Regions from separate parts of the Pantoea sp. GABEPS69 genome, predicted to be linked through region 3. Evidence: predicted binding sites of a transcription regulator. Region 3 holds the regulator's gene; each other region holds the start of a gene.

Evidence for each region. Region 3 encodes PurR, which represses purine synthesis genes. Its sites were predicted from a motif close to CANGCAAACGTTTGCNTG; they were not measured.
Region 1: a site for PurR is predicted at 3,182-3,199, ahead of guaB (IMP dehydrogenase). Genes of this name have one in related genera too.
Region 2: a site for PurR is predicted at 2,313-2,330, ahead of purE (5-(carboxyamino)imidazole ribonucleotide mutase). Genes of this name have one in related genera too.

The regions. Positions count from the first base shown of each region.
Region 1 is NZ_CP118618.1:1,015,115-1,021,394, forward strand. Features, by position in the region: partial or broken gene PVE98_RS04790 (Hok/Gef family protein) at 59-154, shown strand; partial or broken gene PVE98_RS04795 (hypothetical protein) at 112-213, shown strand; gene PVE98_RS04800 (protealysin inhibitor emfourin) at 315-659, opposite strand; gene PVE98_RS04805 (M4 family metallopeptidase) at 656-1,669, opposite strand; gene xseA (exodeoxyribonuclease VII large subunit) at 1,717-3,090, opposite strand; gene guaB (IMP dehydrogenase) at 3,260-4,726, shown strand; gene guaA (glutamine-hydrolyzing GMP synthase) at 4,799-6,280, shown strand, end outside.
Region 2 is NZ_CP118618.1:2,997,417-3,003,696, reverse strand. Features, by position in the region: gene ybbP (putative ABC transporter permease subunit YbbP) at 1-612, shown strand, start outside; gene purK (5-(carboxyamino)imidazole ribonucleotide synthase) at 658-1,722, opposite strand; gene purE (5-(carboxyamino)imidazole ribonucleotide mutase) at 1,719-2,228, opposite strand; gene lpxH (UDP-2,3-diacylglucosamine diphosphatase) at 2,360-3,076, opposite strand; gene ppiB (peptidylprolyl isomerase B) at 3,076-3,570, opposite strand; gene cysS (cysteine--tRNA ligase) at 3,788-5,173, shown strand; gene ybcJ (ribosome-associated protein YbcJ) at 5,338-5,550, opposite strand; gene folD (bifunctional methylenetetrahydrofolate dehydrogenase/methenyltetrahydrofolate cyclohydrolase FolD) at 5,550-6,280, opposite strand, start outside.
Region 3 is NZ_CP118618.1:2,205,847-2,212,126, reverse strand. Features, by position in the region: gene punC (purine nucleoside transporter PunC) at 1-1,029, opposite strand, end outside; gene punR (DNA-binding transcriptional activator PunR) at 1,150-2,055, shown strand; gene purR (HTH-type transcriptional repressor PurR) at 2,052-3,077, opposite strand; gene PVE98_RS10855 (YnhF family membrane protein) at 3,363-3,452, shown strand; gene PVE98_RS10850 (C40 family peptidase) at 3,499-4,299, opposite strand; gene PVE98_RS10845 (Grx4 family monothiol glutaredoxin) at 4,662-4,997, shown strand; gene rnt (ribonuclease T) at 5,039-5,716, opposite strand; gene gloA (lactoylglutathione lyase) at 5,828-6,235, opposite strand.

The DNA.
Region 1 (6,280 bases), 1.2 Mb from region 3:
ACTGTCCCAACAACAGCAGGGTAGCCTCTTACCGCGCTCTGCGCAAGGAGGAGTGACCATGAAATTGCCACAGCTAACGCTGGTTTTTTGCGTATTACTGGTGTGTCTCACACTTTTAATCTTTACCTGGCTGACGCGGAAATCGCTGTGCGAAATCCGCTACCGGGACAACCAGCGCGAGGTGGCTGCTTCGATGGCTTACGAATCTGGTAAGTAGCAACCGGAAGGCGGGGAATGATCCCCGCCTTTACCGGCTGTTGGCTGGACAGGCCTGAAGCGCCTTCATAAGGCCGCCATCTCTGTGGCGGCCTTTTTTATTGCGCCGGATCGTCGCCGTCTCGCCAGAGCGCTTCCAGCTCCGGCGGCGCGACCTGCTCCGGAATTAGCAAAACGATAGTGCCGACTTCGCGGTGCGTGGCGTAGCTGATCTGTATGCGGAAGTAGCGCTGATCGCTACGCCCGATCTCCGGCGCTTTATCTTCAGGTTCGCCCAGCGGCAGCGCCTGTTCCAGAACCTGACAGACGCGCTGCTTTTGCGGCTGCGGCAGCTGAGCCAGCGCGAAACGCCGCGCGCCGCGCAGGCCGGGAATAAAGGCCAGTCCGCCTTCGCGCTCGACTTCAATCACCGCGTCGTCGGTCAGCTCGGGAAGAGAACTCATAGCACGCCAACCTCCTTCCACGCCTGTTCGATCGACTGCGCCACTGAACGATTAAAGCGGCTTTCGCCGTGCTGAATGGTCAGCTGCGCGAAGGTGCTAAAATCGGCGTCCTGCGGCAGCGATTTGTCGCACACCGTATCGTACCAGGCCTGACCCGCCTGCTCCCAGGCATAGCCGCCCAGCGCTTTCGCCGCCAGGTAAAAGGCGCGGTTGGGTATGCCGGAATTCAGATGCACGCCGCCGTTGTCTTCACGCGTCTTAATATAGTGATCCATATGCGCAGGTTGCGGATCCTTGCCCAGCATCGGATCGTCATAGGCGGTGCCCGGCTCCGCCATCGAGCGCAGCCCGCGTCCGTTAATACCGCTCGCCAGCAGACCTTCGCCGATAATCCAGTCGGCCTGGTCCGCGCTCTGCTTCAGATGGAACTGCTTCACCAGTGAGCCGAAGACGTCTGACAGCGACTCGTTTAGCGCGCCCGCCTGCTCGAAATAGATTAATCCGGCTTCTGTCTCGGTAACGCCGTGCGCCAGCTCGTGCGCCACTACGTCGATGGCGATAGTAAAGCGATTAAAGATTTCGCCGTCGCCGTCGCCGAACACCATCTGCTGTCCGTTCCAGAAGGCGTTTTGATACGCCTTGCCGTAGTGGACGGTGCCGAGTAGCTTTAGCCCCTGATTGTCGAGGGAGTTGCGCTGATAGGTTTGCCAGAAGAAGTCGTAGGTTACGCCAAGATAATCCCAGGCTTCTCGGGCGGCGACATCGCCAGTGTCAGGCTGACCTTCGCTGCGTAGCAGCTCGCCTGGCAGGTTCTGGGTGTTTTTCGCATCGTAGATTTCACGCTCGACATGACCGCCCGTCGCCGTCTGCGGCGCAACCGGCTTTTGCCAGTTCTCCGCCATCAGATGCTGAACGTGCATCAGCGTACGGCGCGCATAGTCCTGTTGATGACTGGAACCGTGGGTGACGATGTTACGCAAGATATAGGGAGGAATAACGCTATAAGACATACCCGACTCCTTGGCACAAGTAATGTGCCAAAAAGTATAGTCTTTGTTCAGGAAGCGGTTTTACGGCGGCGTTTTTTTTCCGGCAGCAGGCTGGTCACCTGGCTTTCCACCCAGCCGTCGTCGAGACGGGTGCGCAGGGTATCGCCGCTCTGCAGCTGGGCGGTTTTTTTCACCACCTGGCCGGTGCTATCGGTAGTGACGCTGAAGCCGCGCGCCAGCGTCGCCAGCGGGCTGACGCCTTCCAGCTGCGCGGCAAGGGTCGCAAAGCGCTGTCTGTCACGGTTAAGCATCTTTTCCATGCTCTGCTGCAGGCGATAGCGCATCTGTTCCAGCTGGCGCTGCGCCTGAAACAGACGCGGCTGCGGCTGGTGCGCGGCGAGCCGCTGCGCGAGACGATCCTGCTGCCGCAGGCTCTGACGCAGCCGGTTTTCCACTGCCTCGTTCAACCGCTGTTGCAGGCGGAACAGGGCGGTCTGCTGGCGCGCCAGGCGGAGCTGCGGATGCTGCTGTTGCAGGCGATGATCGAGACGGGAGAAGCGGCGTTGTTGCTGCGCCAGATAGTAATCCATCGCCATTTCCAGGCGTTGTTGCTGTGAGAGCAACTGTCGCAGCAGTTCCGTCTGATTTCTGCTCACAATTTCAGCAGCGGCGGACGGCGTCGGCGCGCGCAGGTCGGCGACGAAATCGGCGATAGTAACGTCGGTTTCATGGCCGACGGCGCTCACCACCGGAATACGGCTGGCGAAAATAGCGCGCGCGACGCGCTCTTCGTTGAAGCTCCAGAGATCTTCCAGCGAGCCGCCGCCGCGGCCGACGATCAGCACGTCGCACTCTGCGCGCTGGTTCGCCAGCTCAATCGCGCGCACGATAGCGGCCGGCGCGTCGGCGCCCTGGACCGGCGTAGGATAGATAATCACCGGCAGCGAAGGATCGCGGCGGTGCAGCACGCGCAGCACGTCATGCAGCGCCGCGCCGGTCGCCGAGGTGATCACGCCGACCTGTTTCGCTGGCTCGGGCAGCGGCTGTTTATGCTGCTGGTCGAACAGGCCTTCGCTCGCCAGCTTCGCCTTCAGCAGCTCGAACTGCTGCTGCAGCGCGCCTTCGCCCGCCGGATGCATGCTTTCGATAATCAGCTGATAGTCGCCGCGCGGCTCATAAAGCGTAATGGTGGCGCGCACCAGAATCTGCTGGCCGTGCTGCGGACGGAAGGTGACGCGGCGGTTGCTGTTACGAAACATCGCGCAGCGCACCTGCGCGCCGTCATCCTTCAGCGTGAAGTACCAGTGGCCCGACGCGGGCTGAGAAAAGTTGGAGATCTCCGCGCTCAGCCACACCGATCCCATCTCCTGCTCCAGGAGCTGGCGCACCGTGGTGTTCAGGCGGCTGACGGTAAAAACATTGGCGACTGGCGGTAGCGACATGTGATGGAGATCAAATAGTAAATCAGAGGGTTAATTAACCGATACTACATGGCTGCTGGCGAGGATCAAGACTTTTTCTAAAATAATGCTGGAGGCAAACGATTACGGCCTGTATAATGCCGCGGCAATATTTTATCTGTTCTCATTCACCCCAGGTTGAGATATTGCCATGCTAAGAATCGCTAAAGAAGCCCTTACTTTCGACGACGTTCTGCTCGTTCCTGCTCACTCCACCGTTCTGCCTAACACGGCCGATCTCAGCACTCAGCTGACGAAAAACATTCGTCTGAACATCCCGATGCTCTCCGCCGCTATGGATACCGTAACCGAAGCGGGACTGGCTATTGCGCTGGCGCAGGAAGGCGGTCTGGGCTTTATCCACAAAAACATGTCGATTGAGCGCCAGGCGGATGAAGTTCGCAAGGTGAAGAAACATGAAAGCGGCGTGGTAACCGAACCGCAAACTGTCCTGCCGACCACGACGCTGGCGGAAGTGAAAGCCCTGACCGAGCGCAACGGCTTTGCCGGTTATCCGGTCGTGAATGAAAGCAACGAACTGGTCGGCATCATCACCGGCCGCGACGTGCGCTTCGTTACCGATCTGACGCAGCCGGTTACCGCGGTGATGACGCCGAAAGAACGTCTGGTCACGGTGAAAGAGGGCGAGGCGCGTGACGTCGTGCTGCAGAGAATGCACGAAAAACGCGTCGAGAAAGCGCTGGTGGTGGACGACAGCTTCCATCTGCTCGGCATGATCACCGTTAAAGACTTCCAGAAAGCCGAACGTAAGCCGAACGCCTGTAAAGATGCGCAGGGCCGTCTGCGCGTTGGCGCGGCAGTGGGCGCGGGCGCAGGCAACGAAGAGCGCGTTGACGCGCTGGTCGCCGCTGGCGTCGACGTACTGCTGATCGACTCGTCGCACGGTCATTCAGAAGGCGTGCTGCAGCGCATCCGCGAAACCCGCGCAAAATATCCTGACCTGGAGATCATCGGCGGCAACGTCGCGACCGGCGCTGGCGCGCTGGCGCTGGCGGAAGCGGGCGTGAGTGCGGTGAAAGTCGGTATCGGCCCGGGTTCTATCTGTACAACCCGTATCGTCACCGGCGTGGGCGTGCCGCAGATCACCGCCGTTTCCGACGCGGTGGAAGCGCTGGAAGGCACCGGCATTCCGGTTATCGCCGACGGCGGTATCCGTTTCTCCGGCGACATCGCCAAAGCGATCGCCGCGGGCGCGGCAGCCGTTATGGTCGGCTCTATGCTGGCCGGTACGGAAGAGTCGCCGGGCGAAATCGAACTCTATCAGGGCCGCTCTTTCAAATCTTACCGCGGCATGGGGTCGCTGGGCGCGATGTCCAAAGGCTCTTCCGACCGCTACTTCCAGAGCGATAACGCCGCTGACAAACTGGTTCCGGAAGGCATCGAAGGCCGCGTCGCCTATAAAGGCCGCCTGAAAGAGATCGTTCACCAGCAGATGGGCGGCCTGCGCTCCTGTATGGGCCTGACCGGCTGCCAGACCATCGATGACCTGCGCACCAAAGCAGAGTTCGTCCGCATCAGCGGCGCCGGCATCAACGAAAGCCACGTGCACGATGTGACCATCACCAAAGAGTCACCGAACTACCGTATGGGATCCTGATCCCGTAAGATTTATCGCCCGGCATAAGCCGGGCGCTTTCATTATCAAGTTACCCGCTCTGGAAACGCCTCAATGACGACGGAAAATATTCATAAGCATCGCATTCTGATTCTCGATTTTGGTTCTCAATACACGCAGCTGGTCGCGCGCCGCGTACGCGAGCTGGGCGTGTACTGCGAACTCTGGGCATGGGATGTCACCGAAGAGCAGATCCGCCAGTTCAACCCGAACGGCATCATTCTTTCCGGCGGCCCGGAAAGCACCACCGAACTCAACAGCCCGCGCGCGCCGGAGTATGTCTTCAATGCGGGCGTACCGGTGCTCGGCGTCTGCTACGGCATGCAGACCATGGCGATGCAGCTGGGCGGCAAAGTCGAAGGTTCTAACGAGCGTGAGTTCGGCTATGCGCAGGTGGAAGTGCTGACGCCGAGCGCGCTGATCCGCGACATCGAAGACGCCATCAGCGCCGCAGGCAAACCGCTGCTCGACGTCTGGATGAGCCACGGCGATAAAGTGACCGCTATTCCGTCCGACTTCGTCACCGTTGCCAGCACTGAAACCTGTCCGTTCGCCATCATGGCTAACGAAGAGAAGCGTTTCTACGGCGTGCAGTTCCATCCGGAAGTCACGCATACTCGCCAGGGTCTGCGCATGCTGGAGCGTTTCGTGCTCGACATCTGCGAATGCGAAGCGCTGTGGACGCCGGCGAAAATTATCGAAGATGCGGTTGAGCGTCTGCGCGAGCAAATCGGCAACGATAAAGTCATTCTCGGCCTGTCAGGCGGCGTGGACTCTTCCGTGACCGCAATGCTGCTGCACCGCGCCATCGGCGATCGCCTGATCTGCGTCTTCGTCGACAACGGTCTGCTGCGTCTGAACGAGGCGGAGCAGGTGCTGGATATGTTCGGCGATCACTTCGGTCTGAATATCGTTCACGTTCCGGCTGAGGCGCGCTTCCTCGACGCGCTGGCGGGCGAAAACGATCCGGAAGCCAAGCGTAAAATCATCGGCCGCGTGTTCGTCGAAGTGTTCGACGAAGAGGCGAGCAAGCTGACCGACGTGAAATGGCTGGCACAGGGCACCATCTATCCCGACGTGATCGAGTCCGCCGCCTCCGCGACCGGTAAAGCGCACGTGATCAAATCCCACCATAACGTGGGCGGCCTGCCGAAAGAGATGAAGCTGGGCCTGGTCGAGCCGCTGAAAGAGCTGTTCAAAGATGAAGTGCGCAAGATCGGCCTGGAGCTGGGTCTGCCGTACGATATGCTCTATCGCCATCCGTTCCCGGGCCCGGGCCTCGGCGTGCGCGTGCTGGGTGAAGTGAAAAAAGAGTATTGCGATCTGCTGCGTCGCGCCGATGCGATCTTTATCGAAGAGCTGCGCAAAGCGGATCTCTACAACAAAGTGAGCCAGGCGTTCACCGTCTTCCTGCCGGTGCGTTCCGTGGGCGTGATGGGCGACGGTCGTAAATATGACTGGGTCGTCTCGCTGCGCGCAGTCGAGACCATCGACTTTATGACCGCGCACTGGGCGCATCTGCCGTATGATTTCCTC
Region 2 (6,280 bases), 790 kb from region 3:
AAAATTACCAGCCTGCGCAAGGTGGACTGGGAGAGCCTGCGGCCTAACTTCTTTTTTATCTTTCCGCCCGGCGCGCTGGATGCGCAGCCGCAAACCTGGCTGACCAGCTTCAGGCTGAATAACGATCCGGCGCTGCTGGCGCAGCTCAACCGCGCCTTTCCGACGCTAAGCCTGCTCGATATCGGCAGCATTATGCGGCAGATCGGCCTGGTGCTGACGCAGGTGAGTCAGGCGCTGGAGATTATGGTGGTGCTGGTGACCTTCTGCGGCGTGCTGCTGCTGCTGGCGCAGATTCAGGTCGGGATGCATCAGCGGCGCCAGGAGCTGGTGGTCTGCCGCACGCTGGGCGCCAGCAAGAGGTTGCTGCGTGGGACGCTGTGGTGCGAGTTCGCGCTGCTCGGCGTAGTTTCCGGCGTGGCGGCGGCGCTGGGGGCCGAAGCGGCGCTCTGGGCGCTGCAGCGCAAAATCTTCGACTTCCCGTGGCAGCCCGACTGGACGCTGTGGCTGGCGCTGCCGCTGGGCGGCGCGCTGCTGCTCTCGCTGTGCGGCGGCTGGCTGGGGGCGCGGCTGCTGCGCGGCAAGGCGCTGTTCCGGCGCGCGGAGTCAGCATAAAAAAAGCGGGCCTGGGGCCCGCTTGTAGGCTTTAGCGCTGACTAATCAGAACTTCGCTACGGCCCAGGCGATGCCGCTGGCGTACTCCGGCGGCAGCATCGGCACCAGCGCCGCTAGCGCCGCGGTCAGCCGTGCGCTGTCGCTGTCGGTCAGGTTGAGGTGTCCAACCTTGCGGCCCGGGCGCACCTCTTTGTCATACCAGTGCAGATGCACCAGCGGCTGCTGCAGCCAGTCGCTGTTCAGCGCGGTGCCGATCAGATTGACCATCACCGATGGCGCGAACACCACCGGCTGCGGCAGCGCCAGGCCCAGCACGGCGCGCAGATGCAGCTCGAACTGGCTGATGGAGGCGCCGTTCTGCGTCCAGTGCCCGCTGTTGTGCACGCGCGGCGCCAGTTCGTTAATCAGCAGCCCTTCCGGCGTAACGAAACACTCCATCGCCATCACACCGACATAGTTCAGCTCCTGCATAATGGCGCCGAGCATCGCTTCCGCCTGCGTCTGCTGCGCGGCGTCCGCCTGCGGGAAGGCGACGCTGGTGCGCAGAATGCCCTCCTGATGCAGGTTGTGAGTCAGCGGGTAGAACACGGTACGGCCATCCTGACCGCGCGCGCCCACCAGCGACACCTCGCCGGAAAAATTAATGCCCTGTTCGACGATGCACTCGCCGTAGCACTCATCCGGCAGCGTATCGGTTTCATCTGCACGCAGCCGCCACTGGCCGCGGCCGTCGTAGCCGCCGGTGCGGCGCTTAACAATCGCCAGCTCGCCCAGCGAGGCGAACACCTGCGGCCATTCGCTTTTATCGGCCAGCAGCTGCCAGGGCGCGGTGGCGAGATGCAGCTGATCGAGCAGCTGCTTCTGCGTCAGACGATCCGCCAGACGCGGAAAAATATCGCGGTTCACAAAGGCGGGATGCACCGCCAGTTCGCGCGTCAGCGCGGTCTCCGGCCAGCGCTCGATTTCAGCAGTGATCACGCTCTGCGCAATCGGCAGGGCGTCCGGTTCGGCGTCGAGGCCGACCGGGTAGACGGCGATGCCCAGCGGCTCGCCCGCCTGGCGCAGCATACGGCCCAGCTGACCGTTGCCCAGTACGCAAACCGGCTTCATGCATCCTCCCGCGGATCCGGGTTATTCAGCACCTCGTCGGTCTGCGTCTGGCGCCAGGCGCCGAGGCGCGCGGCCAGCGCCGCGTCGTGGATCGCCAGGATCTGCGCCGCCAGCAGCGCGGCGTTGGCCGCGCCCGCTTTGCCGATCGCCAGAGTGCCGACCGGAATGCCGCGCGGCATCTGCACGATAGAGTAGAGGCTGTCGACGCCGCTCAGCGCCGCGCTCTGCACCGGCACGCCCAGCACCGGCACCAGGGTTTTCGCCGCCAGCATGCCCGGCAGATGCGCCGCGCCGCCCGCGCCCGCGATAATCACCTGATAGCCGTTATCGGCGGCCGTTTCGGCGAAGCTGAACAGCTTGTCCGGGGTGCGATGCGCGGAGACCACTTCAACGTGGAAGGGCACGTCCAGGCTGGTGAGGATTTCCGCAGCGAACTGCATGGTGGACCAGTCACTTCTGGAGCCCATTACAATAGCAATGCGGGCCGGGGCGGCGTTGGATGACATGCGGTCAACTCCTGTGAATAAACAAACGAACCTGGCCGGTCGGGCAGGTAAAGAAGGGCACAGAGAATAGCATGAGAAAGGCGGAAGGAAAACGGTTGCGTCGCCGCCTTTCCGGCACGTTGAGCGCCGTTTTAAAAGTCGAATTCGATAAGGCTGATGCCGCTGGCATCCAGTTGGATCATCGAGCCGCGCTCGTGCCACGCGCCTAACACTGCGCGCTCGGCAGGTTCTCCCTGCAACCTGAAGCGATGGATCGCCGGACGATGGGTGTGGCCGTGGATCATCAGGCGCGTCTGCTGGCGCACCATCGCCGCCTCAACCGCGTCGGCGTTGACGTCCATAATGGTGAGCGACTTATGCTGGTTCGCCTGTTTGCTGCCGTCGCGCATGCGCGCGGCGATGCGCTGGCGAATAAACAGCGGCAGGGCGAGAAAAAGGCGTTGCAGCCAGCGCTGATGCACTTTGGCGCGAAAACGCTGATAGCCCGCGTCGTCGGTGCAGAGCGTATCGCCGTGCAGGATCAGCACGCGGTGACCGTAGCAGGTCAGCACCTGCTCTTCCGGCAGCAGCGTCATGCCGCTGGCGCGGCCGTAAGCCTTGCCGAGCAGGAAATCGCGGTTGCCATGAATAAAGTAGACCGGTACTGGCAGCGCGCGCAGCGCGTCGGCGACCTGCTGGTGCAGCGGGTTGGGATCGTCATCGCCAATCCAGGCTTCAAACAGATCGCCAAGGATATAGAGCGCGTCGCAGCGCGGCGCTTCACGCGCCAGAAAACGCAGAAAACCGGCGGTGATCGCCGGTTCTTCCTGACACAGATGCAAATCTGCGATAAACAGGGTGCGCGACATTACTCGCTGACGGTAACTTTCTGGATGACGACGTCATCTTTCGGTACGTCCTGGTGCATGCCGCTGCGGCCGGTAGAAACCGCTTTGATTTTGTCGACCACGTCCATGCCTTCCACTACTTCTGCGAACACGCAATAACCCCAGCCCTGCAGGCTTTCGTCGCGGAAGTTCAGGAAGTCGTTGTCGGCGACGTTGATAAAGAACTGCGCGGTAGCGGAATGCGGAGCGGAGGTACGCGCCATCGCCAGAGTGCCGCGGGTGTTTTTCAGGCCGTTGTTCGCTTCGTTGCGAATTTCAGCTTTGGTCTCTTTCTGCTTCATGCCCGGCTCAAAACCGCCGCCCTGGATCATAAAGCCGTTGATAACACGGTGGAAAATGGTGTTGTCGTAAAAACCTTCACGGCAGTATTCGAGGAAGTTTTGCACGGTAGCGGGGGCTTTATCGTCGAAGGTTTTAATTACGATGTCGCCGTGGTTGGTCTGGAAAGTAACCATCATTCTCGTCCTGTAAAGGTTGTCGTCAGCTGTCTGGCCGCCGCAAAACGCGCTGGCCATTTTTGTCGACGCCTCTTATATCATAAATTCCAATGACGCGTCAGCACGCCCGCGGCGCTCTCGGCACGCTGCCGTCGCGCAAGCGCGAAAAATACGGCACAATAACTGAATAACCTGATAAAAGTGTTTACCGCACTCGTCTAAACGGAACTGTTCAATGCTAAAGATTTATAACACCCTGAGTCGACAGAAAGAGGAATTCAAACCTATCCATGCTGGTGAAATCGGCATGTACGTGTGCGGTATCACGGTGTACGACCTCTGTCATATCGGCCATGGGCGCACCTTCGTGGCGTTCGACGTGGTTGCTCGCTACCTGCGCTACAGCGGTTATCGTCTGAACTACGTACGCAACATTACTGATATCGACGATAAGATCATTCGACGCGCCAATGAAAACGGCGAAAGCATCGAAACCCTCACCAACCGCATGATTGGCGAGATGCATAAGGATTTCGCCGCGCTGGGCATTTTGCCGCCGGATCAGGAGCCGCGTGCCACGCGCCATATCGCTGAGATTATCGAGCTGGTGGAGCGTCTAATCGAACGAGGCCACGCCTACGTCGCCGACAACGGCGACGTGATGTTTGACGTGCCGAGCGATGCCGATTACGGCGCGCTGTCGCGTCAGGACCTGGAGCAGCTGCAGGCGGGCGCGCGCGTGGAAGTGGCCGAAGTGAAGCGCAACCCGATGGATTTCGTACTGTGGAAAATGTCGAAAGCGGACGAGCCCGCCTGGCCTTCGCCCTGGGGCAACGGCCGTCCCGGCTGGCATATCGAGTGCTCGGCGATGAACTGCAAACAGCTCGGCGCGCACTTCGACATTCACGGCGGCGGCTCGGATCTGATGTTCCCGCACCATGAAAACGAGATTGCCCAGTCGACCTGCGCCCATGACGGCCCCTACGTTAACTACTGGATGCACTCCGGCATGGTGATGGTGGATCGCGAGAAGATGTCGAAATCGCTCGGCAACTTCTTCACCGTGCGCGACGTGCTGCAGCACTACGATGCCGAAACGGTGCGCTACTTTCTGATGTCGGGCCACTACCGCAGCCAGCTTAACTACGGCGAAGAGAACCTTAACCAGGCGCGCGCGGCGCTGGAGCGCCTCTACACCGCGCTGCGCCACACCGATCGCAACGTCGCGCCGGCAGGCGGCGAAGAGTTTGACGCACGCTTCCGCGCGGCGATGGACGACGACTTCAACACGCCGGAAGCCTACTCGGTGCTGTTCGATATGGCGCGCGAGGTCAATCGTCTGAAAGGCGAAAACAGCGATGCAGCCAGTGCGCTGGCGGCGAAGCTGCGCGAGATCGCCAACGTGCTGGGCATTCTGCAACAGGATCCCGAGCAGTTCCTGCAGAGCGGGGCGCAGGCCAACGCCGACGACGTCGCCGAGATCGAGCGCTGGGTGCAGGCCCGCGCCGACGCGCGCAGAGAGAAAAACTGGGCGCAGGCCGATATCGCGCGCGACAAGCTGAACGAGCTGGGCGTGATTGTCGAAGACGGGCCGCAGGGCTCTACCTGGCGTCGTAAGTAACACCGGAAAGGGCGCTCAGGCGCCCTTTTTTATGCCTTAGCGGATAGCCTGTGCCTGCTGCAAAGGCTATCTGCTAAGGCATCGCGGGTTGATGAGGGCAGTGTTCAGAAAGTGGCAGGGCGGGACGCCTGGCCTTTACGCCAGACGCCCGCTTGTCGCCGCCGTCAGGCGGTAACGGTAATGCGCTGTCCGGCGAACGCGACGGTCTGTCCGGCCACGATTTTGCAGCGCTTGCGGGTTTCCACCGCGCCGTCAACCGTCACTTCGCCGTCGGCGATAACGATTTTGGCCTGCGCGCCGCTCTCTACCCAGCCTTCCAGCTTCAGCAGATCGCACAGATCGACGTGTGGATGTTTACCCAGGCTAAAAGTCGCCATTATGCTTCCTCTCTATCGTGATAGGTTTCGCACGCGTGCAGCGTGTTTTCGATCAGCGTAGCGACGGTCATCGGACCTACGCCGCCCGGCACCGGCGTGATGTACGACGCGCGCGCCGAGGCCGCCTCGAAATCGACGTCGCCGACCACTTTGCCGCTCTCCAGTCGGTTAATGCCGACATCGATCACCACCGCGCCCGGCTTAATCCAGTCGCCGGGAATAAAGCCCGGCTTGCCGACGGCGACCACCAGCAGATCGGCATGCTCGACGTGGTGACGCAGATCTTTGGTGAAGCGGTGGGTAACGGTGGTGGTGCAGCCCGCCAGCAGCAGCTCCATGCTCATCGGACGGCCCACGATATTGGAGGCGCCAACCACCACGGCGTTCAGGCCGTAGGTGTCGATATTGTAGCGCTCCAGCAGCGTCACGATGCCGCGCGGCGTGCAGGGACGCAGCGTCGGCGCGCGCTGGCAGAGACGGCCGACGTTGTAGGGATGGAAGCCGTCGACGTCTTTATCCGGCGTAATGCGTTCCAGCACCTTGACGTTGTCGATGCCGGCCGGCAGCGGCAGCTGCACCAGAATGCCGTCAATCTCCCGATCGTCATTGAGATCGTCAATCAGCTGCAGCAAATCGGCTTCGCTGGTGGTCGCCGGCAGATCGTAAGAGCGCGACACGAAGCCGACCTCTTCGCAGGCGCGGCGTTTGCTGCCGACATAGATTTGCGAAG
Region 3 (6,280 bases):
AAGACCGAGCTGCAGGGTATTCTGCAGCGCCGCGGCTTTACCGGTGGCGTGCGGGAACGGCAGCAGCGCATTCGACACCACGATCGGGTAAATCGCGCCGTTCGCCAGCGCCATGCCGCAAAAGGGCGCAAGCAGGGCGATCAGATTGTGGCTTCCGGTAAGCGCCACGCCGAAGAGCGTCGTCACGCTCAGGCTGTAAAGTGCCAGCAGCAAGGGGAGCAGCTGCGCGCCGGCAAAGCGGTTGAGCAGGGCGCGGCAGCCAAATCCGCCCAGCAGGAAGGCGATAGTTTGCGGAATATAGCTCAGGCCAATATCCGCCGGCGTCAGGCCCGCATCGGCGAGAATAAAGGGCGAGCCGGTCAGCCAGGCGAAAAAGCTGGCGGAGCAGGCGGCATAGATCAATACGTTGCCGCCATAGACGCCGGAGCGCAGCAGCGAGAAGAAGCCGGGCTGATCGCCCGCCTCTTTTGCCGTCGGGCGGCTGGCGGGCAGGCGCAGCGTCACCAGCATCAGCGCCACGCCGGTCAGCGTCAGCACCAGAAAGATCGAACGCCAGTGAAAGTGGCTAATCAGCCAGGCGCCGAGCAGCGGCGCCAGCGCGGGCGAAAGCGCCACCAGCGGCATAATGGTGGCGAACACCTTATTGGCGCGCGCGCGCGGATAGCGATCCACCACCAGCGCCTGCCAGCTCACCGCCGCAGCGCAGACGCCGATTGCCTGAATAAAGCGCAGCGCCAGCATCAGCACCGCATTTTCCACCCACAGCATGCCGGCGCAGCCGAGCGCGAACAGTCCCAGCCCCATCAGCAGAACCGGTTTGCGGCCGATGCGGTCGGAAAGCGGGCCCCAGAAAAGTTGACCGATGGCGAAACCCGCCAGGAACAGGCTCATACTGGCGCTGATAATGCCGGGCGAGGTATTAAAGCTGATCTGCATCGCGCCGAAGGCGGGCAGATACATATCGGTCGCCAGAAAGCCCAGCATGCTGAGCAGAGCGAGGTAGGGCATAAATCCTTTTGATGACAGCATGGTTTTTAATCTCATATTTCGTCAGGCAGGTTAAACGCGGCAAAGTGTAAAAGGGTGCGCCTGCCGCTGTGAAACGTTAATATTTGCAGAGTGCTGTGAAAATTTTTGAAAGGAAAAAGCATGTGGTCCGAATATGCGCTTGAAGTGGTAGACGCCGTGGCGCGCACCGGCAGTTTTAGCGCCGCCGCGCAGGAGCTGCATCGCGTGCCCTCTGCCGTCAGCTATACGGTGCGCCAGCTGGAAACATGGCTGGCGGTGCCGCTGTTTGAACGGCAGCATCGCGACGTGGCGCTGACCGCCGCTGGCGAGCATTTCGTGCGCGAAGGCCGCGAGGTTATCAAAAAAATGCTCGCCACCCGCAGGCAGTGCCAGCAGCTGGCCAACGGCTGGCGCGGGCAGCTCAGCATCGCGGTCGATCGCATCGTGAAGCTGCCACGCAGCCGTCAGCTGGTGACCGACTTCTATCGACACTTTCCCGATATGGAGCTGCACATCAGCTATGAGGTGTTTAACGGCGTATGGGACGCGCTGGCCGACGGACGCGTCGACGTGGCGATCGGCGCCACCCAGGCGATCCCGGTCGGCGGGCGCTTTTCCTTTCGCGATATGGGCGCGCTGAACTGGCGCTGCGTCGTGGCGCGCCACCATCCGCTGACGCAGCAGCCGCAGCTCGACGACGACGCGCTGCGCGTCTGGCCGTCGCTGGTGCTGGAGGATACCTCGCGCGCGCTGCCGCGCCGCATGACCTGGACGCTGGATAACCAGCGCCGACTGGTGGTGCCGGACTGGCAGGCGGGGCTGGCGTGCGTGCTGGATGGCTTATGCGTGGCGATGATGCCGGGCCATCTGGCGCGTCCGCTGCTGGATAAGGGCGAGCTGGCGGAGCTGACGCTGCCTGCACCCTTTCCGGAAAGTCACTGCTGCGTGAGCTGGTCGGAGGCGCGCGCATCGCCGGCGCTTAGCTGGTTGCTCAGCTATCTCGGCGATGCGCAAACGCTCAATCAGGAGTGGTTAAGCGAGGATTAACGGCGGTAGTCGCGGAACGGGCCGTCGCCGACCGAGCGGCGCTCAATCAGCGTGGGATGCACTTCGATGGTCTGCGACACTTCGCGTTTGCTGGTGATGCGATCGAGCAGCATCTCCAGCGCCTTCTCGCCCAGCTGGGCTTTAGGCTGATGCACGGTGGTCAGCGCCGGAGTGAAGTAGCGCGCGTTGCGCACGTTGTCATAGCCGATCACCGAAATATCCTGCGGCACGCGCAGTCCCATCTCGTCGGCGGCGCAGATCGCGCCCATCGCCATAATATCACCGCCGCAAAAGATCGCCGTCGGGCGCTGCTTCTGCTGCAGGATCTGCTGCATCGCCTGATAGCCCGATTCCGGTTCGAAATCGCCCTGTACGATCCATTCGGGACGCACCGCGATGCCTGCTTCCTCCAGCGCTTGCAAAAAGCCCGCATGGCGCCCGCCGCCGGTGTTGCGCTCCAGCTGGCCGGGAATGGCGCCGATATCGCGATGGCCGCGTTCAATCAGATAGCGTCCCGCCAGATAGCCGCCCTGGAAAGCGTTATCGAGCACGGTGTCGGTAAAATCGCCGCGCGATTCGCCCCAGTCCATGACCACCATCGGAATATTGCGGTTCTCTTCCAGCATCTTCAGCAGATCGTCCGGATACTCGGAGCACATCACCAGCAGGCCGTCGACGCGCTTCTGCGCCATCATCGACAGATAGGCGCGCTGCTTTTGCAGATCGTTGTGGGCGTTGCCAAGAATTAAGGTGTAGCCCCGCTCGAAGCAGTGGTGCTCGACCGCTTCGATGATTTCCGCAAAATAGGGCGCTTCGCTGGAGGTGGCAAGCAGCCCCAGCGTTTTAGTGTGGTTGACCTTCAGGCTGCGCGCCACGGCGCTGGGCGAATAGTGTAATTCCTGAATCGCCTGCCAGACGGCGTTGCGCGTCTCTTCCGCAACGAAGCGCGTTTTATTGATCACGTGGGAAACGGTGGTGGTGGAAACACCCGCGCGCTTCGCGACATCTTTAATTGTTGCCATTAAAAAGAGACTCCAGAACTTATCAATAACCCACTGATAAGCATAATGTTAAACGTTTGCGTCCGCTAAGAGAGTTTTCTGTTAATTCGCTACAGTTTTTGTCGGTGAAATACTCACTGGGCAGGACAAAACAGGGGCTGTTGCGTACGAACGGTACGGGCGTTGCGTCAGTTGCGCAACAAAGCCGGGGATTCTAACAAGGCTTGCGGGATAAAACGAGATTTTTACCGACAACTATGGGAAAATCGCACAAGACCCTGATAATTGTGTGGATAAGGAGAGGAAATGAGCACCGATTTGAAACTGGCATTAATGACCACCGGCGCGGCGCTGCTGATGATTGTGGCCTTTAGCTTTACCGCCGTCATGCACTAACAGACAGCGATAAAAAAACCGGGATTATCCCGGTTTTTTTTCGCGTTTAGCGAATGGTTTTCGGCGTCATTACCCGGCGCGCGCCGATATAGTGACGCTGCCAGTAATCATCCGAGAGCCCGCTAATCTGGATATCTTTTCCGGTGCGCGGCGACTGAATGAATTTGCCGTTGCCGAGGTAAACCCCGACGTGGTCGGCGGTGCCGCGGCCGTTGATACGAAAGAAGACCAGGTCGCCTTTTTCCAGCGACTCGCGCTTCACCGGCGCAGCGTCGCGCAGGTGGTACATTTCGTTGGCGGTGCGCGGGATTCTGAATTTTACCAAATCTTTATAGGCGTACCAGACGAGGCCGCTGCAGTCGAAACCGGTATGCGGCGAGGTACCGCCCCACTGATAAGGCTTGCCCAACTGACCCATCAGCTTGGTCATCGCCGTTTCGCGCGCTTTCTGGTAACGCAGGCGATGGGACTTGCTCATTTTGATGGTGGGCGTGCCGTCGCTATCCAGCAGCGGGAGAGTAGCGGCTTTTACGGTGCTCAGCGAGCGCTGGCGGCCATAGCGTTTGCGAGAAGATTTCAGGGTTTTTTTGGTGTCGGCGGCGGAAGGGGAAAGCTTAGCCGTTTCAATTTTCTTCTGCTTTTTCAGTTTGAGTTTTTGCGCAGTAGAAGGGCGCGCTTTTTTCGCGCTGGTTTTAACCGGTCGCCGTTTGCGGCGCTCATCTTCGCGCGCGCTTTTTTTCTCCGCCTTGTGCAGGCTGGCGTTAACCGGCGCTTGCGGTGAGGCCGAAGCGATGTTCATGAACAGCTGCGCGAAAGCTAATATAAAGAGCGTAATCAGTAATCGCATAGTCCGGTTACAGGGTTAGCGGTTACGACAACAGGCCGTAACGAGGTTAGAAAAATCTGATCGGAGATCAGCGCCGGGGCCATTCTAAGCCAGGTTTTTTTCAAAAGTTAAGCCATTTTTCTATTAAACTGTTACAGGGTTGCATCTGACTCATAAATGAGCGATTTCAGCAGTTTATAGCAGCAAAGTTATTACCAGTTATGAACAGCTTAAGTTTTGATTATCGTCAGAAAAAGCCAGATCTTTACTAAAGAACTTAACAAACATGGCGGTTTCGCCTGGCAAGCGAGAAATTGTCGTTTTCAGGGACGGGGCGAAGTCGCTACAATAAACAAACACGAAGTAGGGAATTAAGGAAGGCAATTATGAGTACTGTAGAAAAAATTGAGCGCCAGATCGCAGAAAACCCGGTCCTGCTGTATATGAAAGGCTCGCCGAAACTGCCAAGCTGCGGTTTCTCTGCGCAGGCGGTGCAGGCGCTCTCTGCCTGCGGTGAGCGCTTTGCTTACGTGGATATTCTGCAGAACCCTGATATTCGCGCCGAGCTGCCGAAATACGCCAACTGGCCGACCTTCCCGCAGCTGTGGGTAGACGGCGAGCTGGTCGGCGGCTGCGATATTATCGTCGAAATGTTTCAGCGCGGCGAACTGCAGTCGCTGATCAAAGAGACGGCGGAAAAGCACAAAGAAGCGGAATAAAAGCAGCGCAATAAAAAAGGCCGACGCAAGTCGGCCTTTTTTTACGCCTGTTCCGGCGTCGCTTCCGCGTCGTCGTCGCTCGCCGCCATCGGCAGCGGCCAGCCGCCCAGCCGTTTCCAGCGGTTCACCAGTTCGCAGAACAGCGTTGCCGTCTGCTCGGTATCGTAGAGCGCAGAGTGCGCCTGGGTGCTGTCAAAATCCATGCCTGCCGCTTTACAGGCTTTCGCCAGTACCGTTTGCCCCAGCACCAGCCCGCTCAGCGCAGCGGTGTCGAAGGTGGCAAACGGATGGAAAGGGTTGCGCTTCAGCCCGGCGCGCCCGGCGGCGGCCATCATAAAATTAAGGTCGAAGGTTGCGTTGTGCGCCACCATGATGGCGCGATTACAGTGGTGATCCTTGATGCCTTTGCGCACCATCTTGAAAATGGCGTGCAGCGCCTCATATTCGCTGATCGCGCCGCGCAGCGGGTTGCTGGGATCGATGCCGGTAAACGCCAGCGCCTCCGGATGAAGCAGCGCGCCTTCGAAAGGCTCGACGTGGAAATGCAGCGTCTGGTCGCGGTGCAGCCAGCCGTCTTCGTCCATTTTCAGCGTGGTGGCGGCGATCTCCAGCAGCGCATCGGTCTGCGCGTTAAAGCCTGCGGTCTCGACATCGATCACCACAGGATAGAAACCTCGGAAACGTTGATTCAGCGCGTTCAGGGAGTTCGTTTCAGACATCAGCATCTCATAGCAGAAAATAGGCAGCGCGCATTATGGCAAAAAAAAGAGGAGGGTGCAGCAGAAGGGAAAGCTTCAGCCTGCCGCAGCGTGCAGACTGAAGCGGCAAACTTAGTTGCCCAGGCCGTGACCGGCATGTTTATTTTCGATCAGCTCGATCTTGTAGCCGTCTGGATCTTCGACGAAGGCGATAATGGTGGAACCGCCTTTCACCGGACCCGCTTCGCGCGTGACCTTGCCGCCCGCGTTGCGGATGCGGTCGCAGGTGGCTGCCACGTCATCCACGCCCAGCGCGATATGGCCGTAGGCGTTGCCGAGATCGTAGCTGTCCACGCCCCAGTTGTAGGTCAGCTCGATGACTGCGCCTTCGCTCTCTTCGGTATAGCCAACGAATGCCAGCGTATATTTATACTCCGTGTTTTCGCTCTGACGCAGCACGCGCATGCCGAGAACGCGGGTGTAGAAGTCGATGGAACGTTGCAGATCGCCAACGCGCAGCATGGTGTGAAGTAAACGCATAACATCCTCTTTTATTAAATCGTCATCTTCTGATGACTCAAACGC